3 regions of the Citrobacter europaeus genome follow, and region 2 is predicted to be linked to each of the others. Evidence: predicted binding sites of a transcription regulator. Region 2 holds the regulator's gene; each other region holds the start of a gene.
What was found. Region 2 encodes PurR, which represses purine synthesis genes. Its sites were predicted from a motif close to CANGCAAACGTTTGCNTG; they were not measured.

Region 1: purT (formate-dependent phosphoribosylglycinamide formyltransferase) is a predicted target of PurR. The motif match lies at 2,756-2,773, and genes of this name have one in related genera.
Region 3: carA (glutamine-hydrolyzing carbamoyl-phosphate synthase small subunit) is a predicted target of PurR. The motif match lies at 2,493-2,510, and genes of this name have one in related genera.

Annotation. Positions count from the first base shown of each region.
Region 1 is NZ_CP148084.1:2,108,986-2,114,137, forward strand. It holds gene edd (phosphogluconate dehydratase) at 1-799, shown strand, start outside; gene kdgA (bifunctional 4-hydroxy-2-oxoglutarate aldolase/2-dehydro-3-deoxy-phosphogluconate aldolase) at 834-1,475, shown strand; gene purT (formate-dependent phosphoribosylglycinamide formyltransferase) at 1,543-2,721, opposite strand; gene yebG (DNA damage-inducible protein YebG) at 2,854-3,144, shown strand; gene yebF (protein YebF) at 3,266-3,619, shown strand; gene WHR59_RS09825 (tellurite resistance TerB family protein) at 3,714-4,373, shown strand; gene ptrB (oligopeptidase B) at 4,460-5,152, shown strand, end outside.
Region 2 is NZ_CP148084.1:2,417,767-2,422,918, reverse strand. It holds gene sodB (superoxide dismutase [Fe]) at 1-392, shown strand, start outside; gene WHR59_RS11405 (MFS transporter) at 432-1,601, opposite strand; gene cydH (cytochrome bd-I accessory subunit CydH) at 1,777-1,866, opposite strand; gene purR (HTH-type transcriptional repressor PurR) at 2,164-3,189, shown strand; gene punR (DNA-binding transcriptional activator PunR) at 3,186-4,118, opposite strand; gene punC (purine nucleoside transporter PunC) at 4,232-5,152, shown strand, end outside.
Region 3 is NZ_CP148084.1:4,263,398-4,268,549, forward strand. It holds gene carB (carbamoyl-phosphate synthase large subunit) at 1-1,106, opposite strand, end outside; gene carA (glutamine-hydrolyzing carbamoyl-phosphate synthase small subunit) at 1,125-2,273, opposite strand; gene dapB (4-hydroxy-tetrahydrodipicolinate reductase) at 2,730-3,551, opposite strand; gene WHR59_RS19965 (LacI family DNA-binding transcriptional regulator) at 3,685-4,692, opposite strand; gene WHR59_RS19970 (class I mannose-6-phosphate isomerase) at 4,881-5,152, shown strand, end outside.

The DNA of each region.
Region 1 (5,152 bases), 310 kb from region 2:
GAATGGTCCGGCAGATATTAACCACTTCCAGGCCGCGGGTGGTGTGCCGGTGTTAATGCGAGAACTGCTTAACGCGGGTCTGCTGCATGAAGATGTGAACACCGTTGCCGGGTTCGGTTTATCACGTTACACCATGGAACCCTGGCTCAACGAGGGTGAACTGGACTGGCGTGAAGGGGCGGCGAAGTCGTTGGACAGCAATGTGATTGCCACCTTTGACCAACCGTTCTCCCACCATGGCGGCACCAAAGTGCTGAGCGGAAACCTTGGTCGAGCAGTGATGAAGACGTCGGCGGTCCCGGTAGAAAATCAGGTAATTGAAGCACCGGCAGTCGTTTTTGAAAGTCAGCATGATGTGTTACCGGCCTTCGATGCGGGTCTGCTTGATCGGGATTGCGTGGTGGTTGTGCGCCATCAGGGACCAAAAGCGAACGGAATGCCAGAATTACATAAACTCATGCCGCCACTTGGTGTATTATTGGACCGTTGTTTCAAAATTGCGTTAGTTACAGATGGACGACTTTCAGGTGCTTCAGGTAAAGTGCCTTCAGCAATCCATGTAACCCCGGAAGCCTATGATGGCGGGTTGCTGGCAAAAGTACGCGATGGCGACATCATTCGTGTGAATGGACAGACAGGTGAATTGACGCTGCTGGTTGATGAAGAGGAACTTGCCTCTCGTCAGCCTCACATTCCTGACCTCAGCGCATCGCGCGTGGGTACAGGCCGTGAAATGTTCAGCGCGTTGCGTGAAAAGCTGTCCGGTGCGGAGCAGGGCGCAACCTGTATCACTTTTTAAGACTTATTTTGTAATCAGGCGAGAGAAAACTCTGATGAAAAACTGGAAGACAAGTGCAGAAGCAATCCTGACCACTGGCCCGGTTGTACCGGTTATTGTGGTTAATAAACTGGAACACGCGGTGCCGATGGCAAAAGCGCTGGTTGCAGGGGGCGTGCGCGTTCTGGAAGTGACCTTACGTACCGCATGTGCGATGGATGCCATTCGCGCGATCGCCAAAGAAGTTCCAGACGCTATCGTTGGCGCGGGTACCGTACTGAACCCACAACAGCTGGCTGAAGTGACCGAAGCCGGTGCGCAGTTTGCTATCAGCCCGGGCCTGACCGAGCCGCTGCTGAAGGCTGCAACCGAAGGCACTATTCCGCTGATCCCTGGTATCAGCACCGTTTCTGAACTGATGCTGGGTATGGACTACGGTTTGAAAGAATTCAAATTCTTCCCGGCGGAAGCGAACGGTGGTACTAAAGCACTGCAGGCGATTGCGGGTCCGTTCTCTCAGGTCCGTTTCTGCCCAACTGGTGGTATTTCCCCGTCTAACTACCGCGATTACCTGGCACTGAAAAGCGTGCTGTGCATCGGCGGTTCCTGGCTGGTTCCTGCAGATGCGCTGGAAGCGGGGGATTACGATCGCATTACTAAGCTGGCTCGTGAAGCAGTAGAAGGCGCGAAGCAGTAATCCGTTAATGCGTAAACCGTAGGTCAGATACGGCAGCAATGCTTTATCCGACCTACGGGTCTGGTTTTTATCCTGCGACTTTCACCTGTGCGGCTGCGTCTTTCGCGCGTATCACCGCATCTTCAATGCTCTGTGCTGTGGCCAGCACAACGCCCAGACGACGGCTCCCGTCGATTTCCGGCTTGCCAAAGAAACGCACTTGCATACCCGCACCTACAGCGGCCTGCACGTTATCAAACGTGATATTCTGGCTGGTAAGTTGCGGCAGGATAACGGCGGAAGCAGAAGGTCCATACTGGCGGATTGCGCCAACGGGCAGACCGAGAAATGCGCGTACGTGTAGGGCAAACTCGGACAGATCCTGCGAAATCAAGGTCACCATACCCGTGTCGTGAGGGCGAGGGGAAACTTCGCTGAAAATCACCTCATCACCGCAGACAAACAGCTCCACGCCAAACAGTCCATGGCCGCCAAGCGCCAGCACCACCTTACGGGCAATCTCCTGCGCGCGCATCAGTGCCAGGTCACTCATCTGCTGCGGCTGCCAGGATTCACGATAATCGCCATCTTCCTGACGATGTCCTACCGGCGCGCAGAAATGGACGCCATCAACTGCGCTGACGGTAAGCAGGGTGATTTCAAAATCAAAATTCACTACGCCTTCGACGATAACGCGTCCGGCGCCTGCCCGGCCTCCCTGCTGAGCATAGTCCCAGGCCTCGGTGAGCCGATCGGCGGAACGAATAAAGCTTTGTCCCTTCCCGGAGGAACTCATTACCGGCTTCACAATGCAGGGGTAGCCGATTTCGGCGACAGCCTCACGAAAGCGGGCTTCGCTGTCAGCAAAGCGGTAAGAAGAGGTCGGCAAAGACAATTCTTCGGCGGCCAGTCGACGGATCCCCTCGCGGTTCATGGTCAGTTGCGTCGCCCTGGCACACGGCACGACGCGTTGGCCTTCCTGTTCCAGTGTTACCAGCATATCTGTGGCAATCGCCTCTATTTCGGGCACGATATAATCTGGTTTTTCACGCTCCACGAGCTGGCGTAATGCATCGCCATCCAGCATGTTGATTACGTATGAACGATGGGCAACATGCATAGCTGGCGCGTCGGGGTAACGATCCACGGCAATGACTTCCACGCCCAGGCGTTGGCATTCAATCGCCACCTCTTTACCCAGTTCACCTGAACCTAATAACATCACTCGCGTTGCTGCGGGACGCAGCGCTGTGCCTAATAACGTCATAAATTATTCCCCTGTTTTATCTGGGCGCAGTATATACGAAAACGTTTGCGTCTGTCTTTATTACCAGGTTGATTTCGAGGCGTAAAAAGAATATACTGTACATAAATACAGGTAATTTGAGAGGCTGCAAAAATGGCGGTTGAAGTTAAATACGTAGTCATTCGGGAAGGTGAGGAAAAAATGTCGTTTACCAGCAAAAAGGAAGCCGATGCGTATGACAAAATGCTGGACACAGCGGATTTGCTCGACACATGGCTGGAACAATCGCCGGTAGCGCTCGAAGACGAGCAGCGTGAAGCACTTTCCCTGTGGCTGGCTGAGCAAAAGGATGTGCTGAGCGCCATTCTGAAAAATGGCAAACTGCCATCGCCGCAGGCGGTCGAAAACGACGCGCACACTGAGGATGATACTCAGGCTGCCTGAAACGACTTGCGCTCCTGACGTTTTGTACCATGCTTTTCCCTGAATCATTGTGCAATCCCTGACGTCATTTCACGTTGCTACAGGCAACATGAATGGCGAAGGGGAGATTAAGGAGAAAAGAATGTATAAAAAAAGAGCGTTACTGAGCCTGCTGTTGTTGTCCGCCAGCGTATCTGTGTTTGCGGCAAATACGGAAAGCAAGAATGTTCAGTTCCCCAAGTGTGAAGGACTGGATTCAAACGGCATTGCGGCGAGCGTGAAACGTGATTATCAGCAAAATCGCATCTCCCGCTGGGCTGACGATCAAAAACGCGTTGGTCAGGCCGACCCTGTCGCCTGGGTCAACACGCCCGATATTACGGGCAAAGACGGGAAATGGTCAGTTCCCCTGACGGTTCGCGGTAAAAGCGCGGATATTCACTATCAGGTAAAAGTCGACTGCAAGGCCGGAACGGCGGAGTATAAGCCGCAATAACGAAGGTATTTGCACATCTTTTGATGACCTGAACACTTCCTGACATCCCCTCGGGTACGCTTTGATGATTATTCGTCTGTACTTGAGGGGCAAAATGGCTAACTGGCTAAATCAACTACAATCTCTTCTTGGGCAAAAAGGATCCTCCGCGTCATCTTCTGGCGAGCAAGGGCTGAGTAAACTTCTGGTTCCGGGCGCGTTAGGCGGTCTGGCAGGATTACTGGTTGCCAATAAATCTTCACGTAAATTACTGAGTAAATACGGCACCAGCGCGCTTTTAGTTGGTGGTGGGGCAGTTGCCGGTACCGTGTTATGGAACAAATACAAGGATAAGGTTCGCGCTGCGCATCAGGATGAACAGCAGTTCGGCGCACAAAGCTCACCGCTGGATGAGCGAACTGAACGTCTGATCCTCGCGCTGGTTTTTGCGGCGAAAAGCGATGGTCATATTGATGCTAAAGAACGTACCGCCATTGAGCAGCAACTCCGCGAAGCGGGCGTTGAAGAGCAGGGGCGAGTTCTGATTGAGCGCGCCATCGAACAACCGCTAGATCCTCAACGCCTGGCACAAGGTATCCGCAACGAAGAAGAAGCGCTGGAAATTTACTTCCTGAGCTGTGCGGCGATTGATATCGACCACTTTATGGAGCGTAGCTATCTGAACGCGCTGGGCGATGCGCTGAAGATCCCGCAGGATGTTCGTGAAGGCATTGAACAGGATCTCAAAGAACAAAAACAGGCTTTACCGGGTTAATTACTTACCGCTAAGGCGCATGTTTCGCTTGCATCATTGCTGTCTTTTGCCACCCTTATAGGATGATTAAGCAAAAGAACAATGACATGCTACCAAAAGCTTCTCGTATTCCCCACGCCATGACGCAGCATGGCGATACTCGTGTTGATAATTATTACTGGTTGCGAGATGACACCCGCTCGCAGCCGGAAGTACTGGATTATCTGCAACAAGAAAATGCGTATGGCCGCCAGATTATGGCCTCGCAACAGGCCTTGCAGGATCGCATCCTGAAAGAGATTATCGACCGAATCCCGCCCCAGGATGCATCCGCCCCTTATGTGAAGAATGGTTATCGCTACCGGCATATTTATGAACCGGGGTGCGAGTATGCCATTTACCAGCGTCAGTCTGCCTTCAGTGAAGAGTGGGATGGATGGGACACCCTGCTGGATGGTAACCAGCGAGCAGCCCACAGTGAGTTTTATACGCTGGGAGGGCTGGCGATATCGCCGGATAACACTATCATGGCACTGGCCGAAGATTATCTCTCTCGTCGGCAATATGGCGTGCGTTTTCGCAATCTGCAAAGCGGCAACTGGTATCCTGAAGTGCTGGACAACGTTGAAGCAGACCTGGTCTGGGCAAATGACTCGCAGACCTTCTATTACGTGCGCAAACATGCAACCACGCTGCTTCCGTATCAGGTTTGGCGGCATATCGTCGGCTCGCCATCGTCACTGGATGAGCTGGTGTATGAAGAAGCCGATGATATGTTTTATGTCAGCCTGCATAAAACC
Region 2 (5,152 bases):
TCTTCAATAACGCAGCACAGGTCTGGAACCACACGTTCTACTGGAACTGCCTGGCACCGAACGCAGGTGGCGAACCAACCGGTAAACTGGCCGAGGCAATTGTCGCCTCCTTTGGCAGCTTTGCGGATTTCAAAGCGCAGTTCACCGACGCCGCTATCAAAAACTTCGGTTCTGGCTGGACCTGGCTGGTTAAAGGAACGGATGGCAAACTGGCTATCGTTTCCACCTCCAACGCGGGTACTCCGCTGACCACCGACGCGACGACGCTGATGACCGTTGACGTATGGGAACACGCCTACTACATCGATTATCGCAATGCCCGTCCTGGTTACCTGGAGCACTTCTGGGCGCTGGTGAACTGGGAATTTGTTGCGAAGAACTTCGCAGCATAAAAAGATAACGCAGAAGGGAACCCCTTCTGCGTTTTAGTTTTAATGAGTGGCAGTACAGACCTCTTCAGGCTGTTTCCGCGCCGAGATAAAGACCAGCAGCAGCGCAAGCCCCGCCACAATCGCCCCCATCACCGGCACAAAACTGTAGCCTAAACCACCGGAAATCACCGCCCCACCGGCTGCGGCACCCAGTGCGTTCCCCAGGTTAAATGCGCCAATATTGACTGACGACGATAATCCAGGCGCTTCGCTGGCAACGCGCATCACACGCATCTGCAACGGTGGAACGACGGCAAACGTCGCCGCGCCCCAGACCACCATACTGACCGCCGCGCCCAGCTCATTTCGCGCAAGCAAAGGAATGGCCAGCATAATAACCATCAACAGCAGTAAAAAACCTTTCAGCGTACCGTTCACTGAACGGTCAGCCAGTTTGCCGCCAAAGTAGTTACCGATCGAGAAGCCAACGCCTATCAGCACCAGCATACCGGTGACAAATGCCGGTGTGGCATGGGTGATAGTATGCAACACCGGTGAGATGTAGGTATAAAGCGTGAACATCGCCCCGGCGCCCAGAACGGTCGTCAGCAGTGCCGACAGCACCTGCGGGCGCATAAGTACCGCCAGTTCACTACGGACATCCGGGCGCTCTCCTGCCCCACCTTTGGGTAATGAGAAGAACAGGCTGACCATCGCGATGACCCCAAGACCCGCCGTTGCCATAAACGACATGCGCCAGCCGATGGTTTCACCAAGCCAGGTTGCCGCCGGAACTCCGCCAATATTGGCAATGGTTAACCCCATAAACATGGTTGCCACGGCGCTGGCCTGCTTATGTTTGGGTACCACGCTTGCAGCAACCACAGAGCCAAGACCAAAAAATGCCCCGTGATTCAGACTGGTCAAAATACGCGATAACATCAGCGTGGTGTAATCCGGTGAGATAGCCGAGAGCACGTTACCCAGCGTAAAAATCGCCATCAGGAATATCAACGCATTACGTCGCGCACGATGAGACAGCAATAATGTCATCAGCGGAGCGCCCACCATTACGCCAACCGCATACGCGCTGATCAACATGCCGGCCGCCGGAATCGAGACATCCACACCTTTGGCTATGACGGGCAATAATCCCATTGGCGAAAATTCGGTGGTACCAATGCCAAACGCGCCGATCGCCAGCGCCAGTAATGGATAATTGAGTTTCATATTGCGACTCCGTAACGTCGAGCCATGGCGCGACATAAAATAAGAGTCAAAAGCATGACATTGATCGCAAAATTAATAAAGTTAACAAAACTGCAAAAGACTTTTGCTTATTCGCAAACAATAGAGGGGAAAAGCCAGCGGAAAGGATGAGGGAGAATTAACTCCCTCGGGGAAATCAATGCAGCGCTGCGGTCAGGCCACTCGCGACGATCAAGCCCAGAACAATAATGGTAGTTACTAACGAAAATTTCAGATCGGTGCTCATCAAGTTTTCTCCTTTTTATTCCCACACAAAAAGTGATATTGCGCATTTTTACACACTTGAAAGCAAAAATCTCTCACGATTTATATTGATAACTGCTTTTAACTCTTCCCCTTTTCGTTAAGATCAGACAAAATTCCACGCTTACTTGATTAGCGTACCGGCCATTGACCCCTTCCTGACGTTCCGTGTCGTTTTCCCGGCGTGCCGCAACCCTTACGTTGCGCTAAGGGTGTGTTAAGGCAAACGTTTACCTGGAGTATTCTCAGGAGCTTAGGATATGGTCTGGAGTGAGATGTAATGGCAACAATTAAAGATGTAGCGAAGCGAGCAAACGTTTCCACTACAACCGTATCACACGTAATTAACAAAACACGCTTTGTCGCGGAAGAAACGCGTAATGCTGTCTGGGCGGCGATCAAAGAGCTGCACTATTCTCCGAGCGCAGTGGCACGCAGCCTGAAGGTGAATCACACCAAGTCTATTGGCTTGTTGGCCACCAGCAGCGAAGCGGCCTATTTCGCTGAAATTATCGAAGCCGTTGAGAAAAACTGTTTCCAGAAAGGCTATACCCTGATTCTGGGTAACGCATGGAACAGTCTCGAAAAACAGCAGGCCTATCTGTCGATGATGGCGCAAAAGCGCGTTGATGGTCTGCTGGTGATGTGTTCCGAGTATCCGGAGCCGCTGCTGACGATGCTCGAAGAGTATCGCCATATTCCGATGGTCGTCATGGACTGGGGCGAAGCAAAAGCCGACTTTACCGATACGGTCATTGATAACGCCTTCGAAGGCGGTTACATGGCAGGTCGGTATCTGGTAGAACGCGGTCATCGTGAGATTGGCGTGATCCCTGGCCCAATGGAACGTAACACCGGAGCCGGGCGTCTGGCAGGTTTTATGAAAGCGATGGAAGAAGCGCTGATTAAAGTGCCTGAAAACTGGATTGTGCAGGGCGATTTTGAACCTGAGTCCGGCTATCGCGCCATGCAGCAAATTTTGTCACAGTCGCATCGTCCGACCGCCGTCTTCTGTGGTGGCGATATTATGGCGATGGGTGCACTGTGCGCCGCTGACGAGATGGGACTGCGCGTACCGCAGGATGTCTCGCTCATCGGGTACGACAACGTGCGCAACGCCCGCTTCTTCACGCCGGCCCTGACGACTATTCACCAGCCGAAAGATTCGCTGGGTGAAACGGCCTTCAACATGTTGTTAGACCGTATCGTGAATAAGCGCGAAGAGTCACAATCTATCGAGGTGCATCCGCGTCTGGTAGAACGCCGCTCGGTTGCCGACGGCCCGTTCCGCGATTACCGCCGCTAAGCCTGTTGCGCGGGGGCCTCATCTGGCTCCCGCAGCCATTCCTTGTTCAACGTTTCACTATCCCCTAAATAATCCAGCAGCCAGCTCAATGCCGGCGACGTATCGTTCTGTTGCCATGTCAGGCAGCATGCGGCATCAGGAAATGGATTCTCCAACTGTAGCGCAACCCATTTGCCGCTATCGATCCACGGTTTGGCAAAATGCGTCGGTACCATGCCGACGCACAACCCTGCAGACAAACAGGTAGCGGAAGATTCCCAGTCTGGCACCACAACGCGCTTTTGGTTATCCAGCAGCCAGGTAATACGCTTTGGCAACGTACGGGAGGTATCTTCACGCACCAGTGACGGCCAGTTGCGCAACGTGTCATCACTCAGCGGCCCGGGCATTGACGCCAACGGATGATGGCTAGCCACCACGCAGCTCCAGCTCAGCATTCCCATGTCACGGAAGGTATAGCGGCCCCCCACCGGAATCGCCTGCGTGGCGCCGATTGCCAGTTCAACGCGCCCATCGGACAGCGCATCCCAGACGCCGTTAAAGACTTCCTGGAAAACCAACAGTTCCACATCGTCAAAATGACGATAGAAATCGACGATCATTTGTCGGGTACGATCTGGGCGGACAATGTTATCGACTGCGATCGCCAGTTGTCCGCGCCAGCCGTTGGCAATTTGCTGGCATTGCTGGCGAGTGATCTGCATTTTTTTGATAACAGAGCGGCCTTCTTTAAGAAACCATGCGCCAGCAGGCGTCAATTCCACATCCCGATGGCGCCGCTCAAAAAGCGGCACCGCCAGCCACTCTTCCAGTTGACGTACGGTGTAGCTTACCGCGGAGGGTACACGGTGCAACTCCTGGGCGGCAGAACTAAAGCTGCCGTTACGCGCAACGGCATCAACCACTTCAAGTGAATATTCCGACCACATATTCTGCCTGCAAAAAATTTGAAATCAGTAAGCAAATATTAGCGTTTCACAGCGAGAATTACACTCACTACACTCAGCGGCATTGTTCTATTGCTAAAAAAAGAGAAATGATGATGCAACCTGGGAAAGGGTTTTTAGTCTGGCTGGCAGGTCTTAGCGTGCTCGGCTTTCTGGCAACGGATATGTATCTGCCCGCCTTTGCCGCAATTCAGTCCGATTTGCAAACACCTGCATCTGCCGTCAGCGCCAGCCTTAGCTTGTTCTTAGCCGGTTTTGCCGTCGCGCAACTTTTGTGGGGGCCACTTTCCGACCACTACGGTCGCAAACCTATTTTGCTGCTGGGTTTATCTATCTTTGCACTGGGCAGTCTGGGCATGCTGTGGGTTGAAAACGCCACCGGCCTGCTGGTGCTGCGCTTTGTCCAGGCCGTTGGTGTTTGCGCTGCATCGGTTATCTGGCAGGCGTTGGTCACCGATTATTATCCTTCACAAAAAGTAAACCGCATCTTTGCCACCATTATGCCGCTGGTCGGATTATCTCCGGCATTAGCACCATTACTAGGCAGTTGGATCCTGGTACATTTTTCCTGGCAGGCCATTTTCGCCACCCTTTTTGCCATTACCCTAATTCTGATGCTTCCCGCACTGCGCTTAAAACCGACGGTTAAAGCACGCGACGACAGCCAGGACAAACCGACGTTCGCCACCTTGCTACGCTCGAAAACTTACCGCGGAAACGTGCTGATTTATGCCGCCTGTTCCGCAAGCTTTTTCGCATGGCTGACGGGTTCCCCGTTCATCCTCAGCGAAATGGGCTACAGTCCAGCGGTGATTGGCCTGAGCTATGTTCCGCAAACTATCGCTTTCTTAATCGGTGGTTACGGCTGCCGCGCTGCGCTGCAAAAATGGCAGGGCCGTCAACTGCTGCCCTGGTTACTCATTCTGTATGCCATCAGCGTTGTGGCCACCTGGGCAACCGGCTTTATTCATCATGTTGCGCTGGCTGAAATCCTGATCCCATTCTGTGTGATGGCG
Region 3 (5,152 bases), 1.8 Mb from region 2:
CCAACGAATTTCTCGAAGTTGAAGCGTGGAATTTTGGTCACAACGTAGTCGATGGACGGCTCAAATGAAGCCGGAGTACGGCCGCCGGTGATGTCGTTCATCAGTTCGTCGAGGGTATAGCCCACCGCCAGCTTGGCGGCGACTTTCGCAATCGGGAAACCGGTGGCTTTAGATGCCAGCGCAGAAGAACGGGATACACGCGGGTTCATCTCGATGACAATCAGGCGGCCGTTTTTCGGGTTTACCGCAAACTGGACGTTAGAACCGCCGGTTTCCACGCCGATTTCACGCAGTACCGCCATCGAGGCGTTACGCATGATTTGATATTCTTTGTCGGTCAGCGTCTGGGCAGGTGCTACGGTGATGGAGTCACCGGTATGGATACCCATTGCGTCAAAGTTTTCGATGGAGCAGACGATGATGCAGTTGTCGTTTTTATCACGCACCACTTCCATCTCGTACTCTTTCCAGCCAATCAGCGATTCATCAATCAGCAGCTCGTTGGTTGGGGAAAGATCCAGACCACGTTCGCAGATTTCTTCGAACTCTTCGCGGTTGTAGGCGATACCGCCGCCGGTGCCGCCCATGGTGAAGCTAGGGCGGATAATGCACGGGAAGCCAACGTCAGCGGCAACCGCCAGCGCTTCTTCCATGGTGTGGGCGATGCCTGAACGCGCGGTATCAAGACCAATTTTTTTCATCGCGATGTCGAAGCGACGACGGTCTTCCGCTTTATCAATGGCATCTGCCGTCGCGCCAATCATGGTCACGCCGAACTCAGCCAGTACGCCCTGACGTTCCAGTTCCAGCGCGCAGTTTAGCGCCGTCTGACCGCCCATGGTTGGCAGCACCGCGTCCGGGCGCTCTTTTTCGATGATTTTACGCACCACTTCCCAGTGAATCGGCTCGATGTAGGTGGCATCGGCCATTTCCGGGTCGGTCATGATGGTTGCCGGGTTGGAGTTCACCAGAATAACGCGGTAACCCTCTTCACGCAGCGCTTTACACGCCTGCGCGCCGGAGTAGTCAAACTCACACGCCTGACCGATAACAATCGGACCCGCGCCGAGGATCAGGATGCTTTTTATGTCTGTACGTTTTGGCATTGTCTTCTCAGCTCCTGATTATTTAGCGGTCTTACGGTATTGCTCTACAAGTTCGATGAAGTGATCGAACAGCGGTGCGGCATCGTGCGGGCCAGGGCTCGCTTCAGGGTGACCCTGGAAGCTGAACGCCGGTTTGTCGGTACGATGAATCCCCTGCAGGGTGCCGTCGAACAGTGACTTATGGGTCACGCGCAGGTTGGCAGGCATGGAAGCCTCATCGACCGCAAAACCGTGGTTCTGCGCGGTGATCATCACGGTGTTGTTATCAATATCTTTTACCGGATGGTTGCCGCCGTGGTGGCCAAACTTCATCTTAATGGTCTTCGCACCGCTCGCCAGCGCCAGCAGCTGATGGCCGAGGCAGATGCCAAATACCGGAATATCGGTTTCGAGGAATTTCTGAATCGCGGTAATCGCGTAGTCGCACGGCGCCGGGTCGCCAGGGCCGTTGGACAGGAAAATGCCGTCTGGATTCATCGCCAGCACGTCTTCTGCGGAGGTCTTCGCCGGAACCACCGTCAGGCGGCAGCCGCGGTCCGCTAACATACGCAGAATGTTACGTTTGGCGCCGAAATCGTAAGCCACAACGTGGAACGGCAGTTCATCGGCGGATTTAGCTTCCGGCAGGTCACCGGCCAGCGTCCAGCTCCCCTGCGTCCAGCTATAAGGCTCCGCGGTGGTCACTTCTTTCGCCAGATCCATACCGTTCAGACCCGGGAAGGCTTTCGCTTTTTCCAGTGCCAGCGCCGCATCCGGGTTATCGCCCGCGATGATGCAGCCGTTTTGTGCGCCCTTTTCACGCAGCAAACGCGTCAGCTTACGGGTATCGATATCGGCAATCGCCACAATGTTATGGCGTTTGAGGTAAGAAGAGAGGTCTTCAGTATCGCGGAAGTTGCTGGCAATCAGCGGCAGGTCGCGGATGACCAGGCCTTGCGCATGTACCTGAGAAGATTCTGCATCGGCTTCGTTGGTGCCGACATTACCGATATGAGGATAAGTAAGAGTGACGATTTGGCGGGAATAGGAAGGATCAGTGAGGATTTCTTGATAACCGGTCATTGAAGTATTGAAAACGACTTCCCCAACCGCCGAACCTGTTGCCCCTATGGCCCGACCGTGAAACTGGGTTCCGTCTTCCAGAACCAATAGCGCTGACTTAATCAAAACACCCTCCAGAGAATATTCACTCACTTTATTTGCATATTAATTCATTAACACCTCATGAATCAATGCAAATTTGCTTACCTATGGATTTCTGGCAAACGGCGGCATTCTAGAGATAGCCCACGTAAAAGTCTACCCAAAAGGGCATTTTTTATTATTATTTTACGCCACTGGGATAAATCACACGATTTAACAGGCAAAAAGATCAGCTAACTCGGGGTGGAAAACGCTTGCGGCAGGCAAAGAGTGTAAAAACATGAAGTATGATAGAAAAAAGTGGACCATTTGGTCAAAATTTACATTGAGATAACAGAATAACTCAACAAAACACAGACAAATGCCAGATTAAAAGAAAAAATACACTTAAAAGCAAAAAAATAAAAGGGCAATAAAATATTGCCCTATGTAATCAAATAATTATGATTACAATAACCACATCACGAAGGGTAATAAAAGCTATAAATTGCGTAAATCAAGCACATCTTTCATATCAAAAAGACCATTTGACTTTGATTTCAGCCAAATCGCCGATCGCACTGCGCCATTGGCAAAGGTCATACGGCTGGACGCTTTATGCGTGATCTCAATACGCTCGCCAATATCGGCAAACATCGCGGTATGCTCACCGACGATATCCCCCGCCCGCACTGTGGCAAAACCGATCGTGCCCGGTACGCGCTCACCGGTGTAACCTTCACGCGAATAGACCGCGCACTCTTTTAAATCTTTATCCAGCGCCCCGGCAATCGCCTCGCCCATCGCCAGCGCAGTGCCTGACGGCGCATCCACTTTATGGCGGTGGTGGGCTTCAATAATCTCAATATCGGTGTAATCACCCATCACTTTCGCCGCCTTCTCCAGCAGCTTAAGCATGACATTGACGCCAACGCTAAAGTTCGCGGCGAAAACGATAGCAATCTCCTGCGCGGCATCGCGAATAGCCTGTTTACCTGCGTCATCAAAGCCGGTGGTGCCAATCACCATCCCTTTACCGTGCTGGCGGCAAAACGCCAGATGCGCCAGCGTGCCTTCCGGGCGGGTAAAATCGATGCAAACATCGAAATCATCTTTCACCGCTTCAAGGCTACTTTGTACGGTAACGCCCGTTTTCCCGGCTCCCGCTAACTCTCCAGCATCGCTTCCCAGTAAGGAAGATCCTTCGCGCTCCAGCGCCGCGCCGAGCTGTACGCCATCCATGCCGAGAGTGGCCTGAATCAACTGACGCCCCATGCGTCCTCCGGCTCCCGCGATGGCAACGCGGATTTGTGCATCATGCATAGCTATTCTCTTTTGTTAATTTTACGTAAATCGTTTTCAGATTAACCAGCGCAACGCTGCGCCGCCAGCCGAAAACGTCGATAATTAGAATTTAATGATAAACAGGCAGAGATATCAGTAAAAGGCATGACGATCAGCTAAAACCACATGATTCTCTGACCACCAGCGCAGGCGGCAGAATAATACGTTTCGGTGGTTCGTCATTTCCCTGAATGCGACTGTAAAGTAGCTCTCCAGCCTTGCGACCTATCTCTTTTGCCGCCACCGACACGGTGGTGAGCGCAGGTTGTACCAGCGCCGCTTCGGTGATGTCATCGAACCCCACCAGCGCAAAATCGCGTCCTGGTTCACGCCCCATCTTACGCAATGCCTGCATGACCCCAAGCGCCACGATATCCTGATAGCAAACGGCGGCGGTAATTTGCGGGAAACGCAGAAGAAGAGACTCCGCCACTTTTGCGCCGTCAATTTGGCTGGCCTGCGTCGCCACAATCCATTGCGGATTCGGCGATATTCCATGCTCCAGCAATGTGCTGGTGAATCCGCCGATACGCTGCGCCCGGCTGCCGGAACTTGGGCTTCCGCCAATAAACGCAATATTCTTGTGCCCCATTTTGACTAAATGGGTGGTCGCCATTTGCGTACCGAGAAAGTTATCGGTGCCCACAAAATCAAAATCAGGATCGCTAAGGGGACGGACCACCATGATGGCGGGAATATTGCGCCTTTTCAGCGCTTCAAAGAAGGATGTCGGCGTTTCGCGCGCCGCACAGAGCACCATGCCGCAGGCATTATTGCGCATCAACGAATCAACAAATTTTTGCTGCCGCTCTCCTGACTCTTCGCTGTTTGCCAGAAACAACAGCAGGTCATGCCGTTCCATCTCGTGGCTTAGCCCTGCCGTCATCTCACCGTAAAAAGGGTTAGTGATATCGTGTAACAACAATCCGACCTGATTACTGCTCCGGTTACGCAGGTTGGCGGCAGTTTGGTTATAAACGTACCCAGCATCATCCAGCGCTTTGAGCACCCGGTCACGCGTGCCCTGAGAAATGCGCCCCCGGTTACGCAACACCATTGAAACGGTTGCCGTGGAGACTCCCGCGCGTTCAGCTACCTGCGCCAACGTGACTGTTGTCATGACTTCTCCTGATTTATTACGAAGGTTAATCGAATAACCGAAATCTTGTCTTTTTACCTGTGATTCACATCACGCTAACGCGTATTTCACCGCACTGGATTCTGATTATGGCGGGTTAATCGCGTTAACCACACTATGAAAACAAGGTTAATCGATTAATCTTAAATAAGCCAACACGGAGAAAGAAAATGCGTACAACCTATAATAAATACCCTGAGGTTAACGTTCAGGGCTATGACAACCACGCCTGGCAGGGTTGGTCGTCAATCCATTCTGTGCTTAACACCAGGGTTTCTGGCGCAGCCAAAACCGTATTGATCGTGGATTGCTATCCGGGCGTGCGGCTTGACGAGCTGGAGCAACAGCTTATCAGGACGTTTGATACCGCTCTGGTACTGAATATTGAATCCGCTCGTCGCGATGAGCAGGCCCTGCATGATTTACTGGCACGTAACCTGAC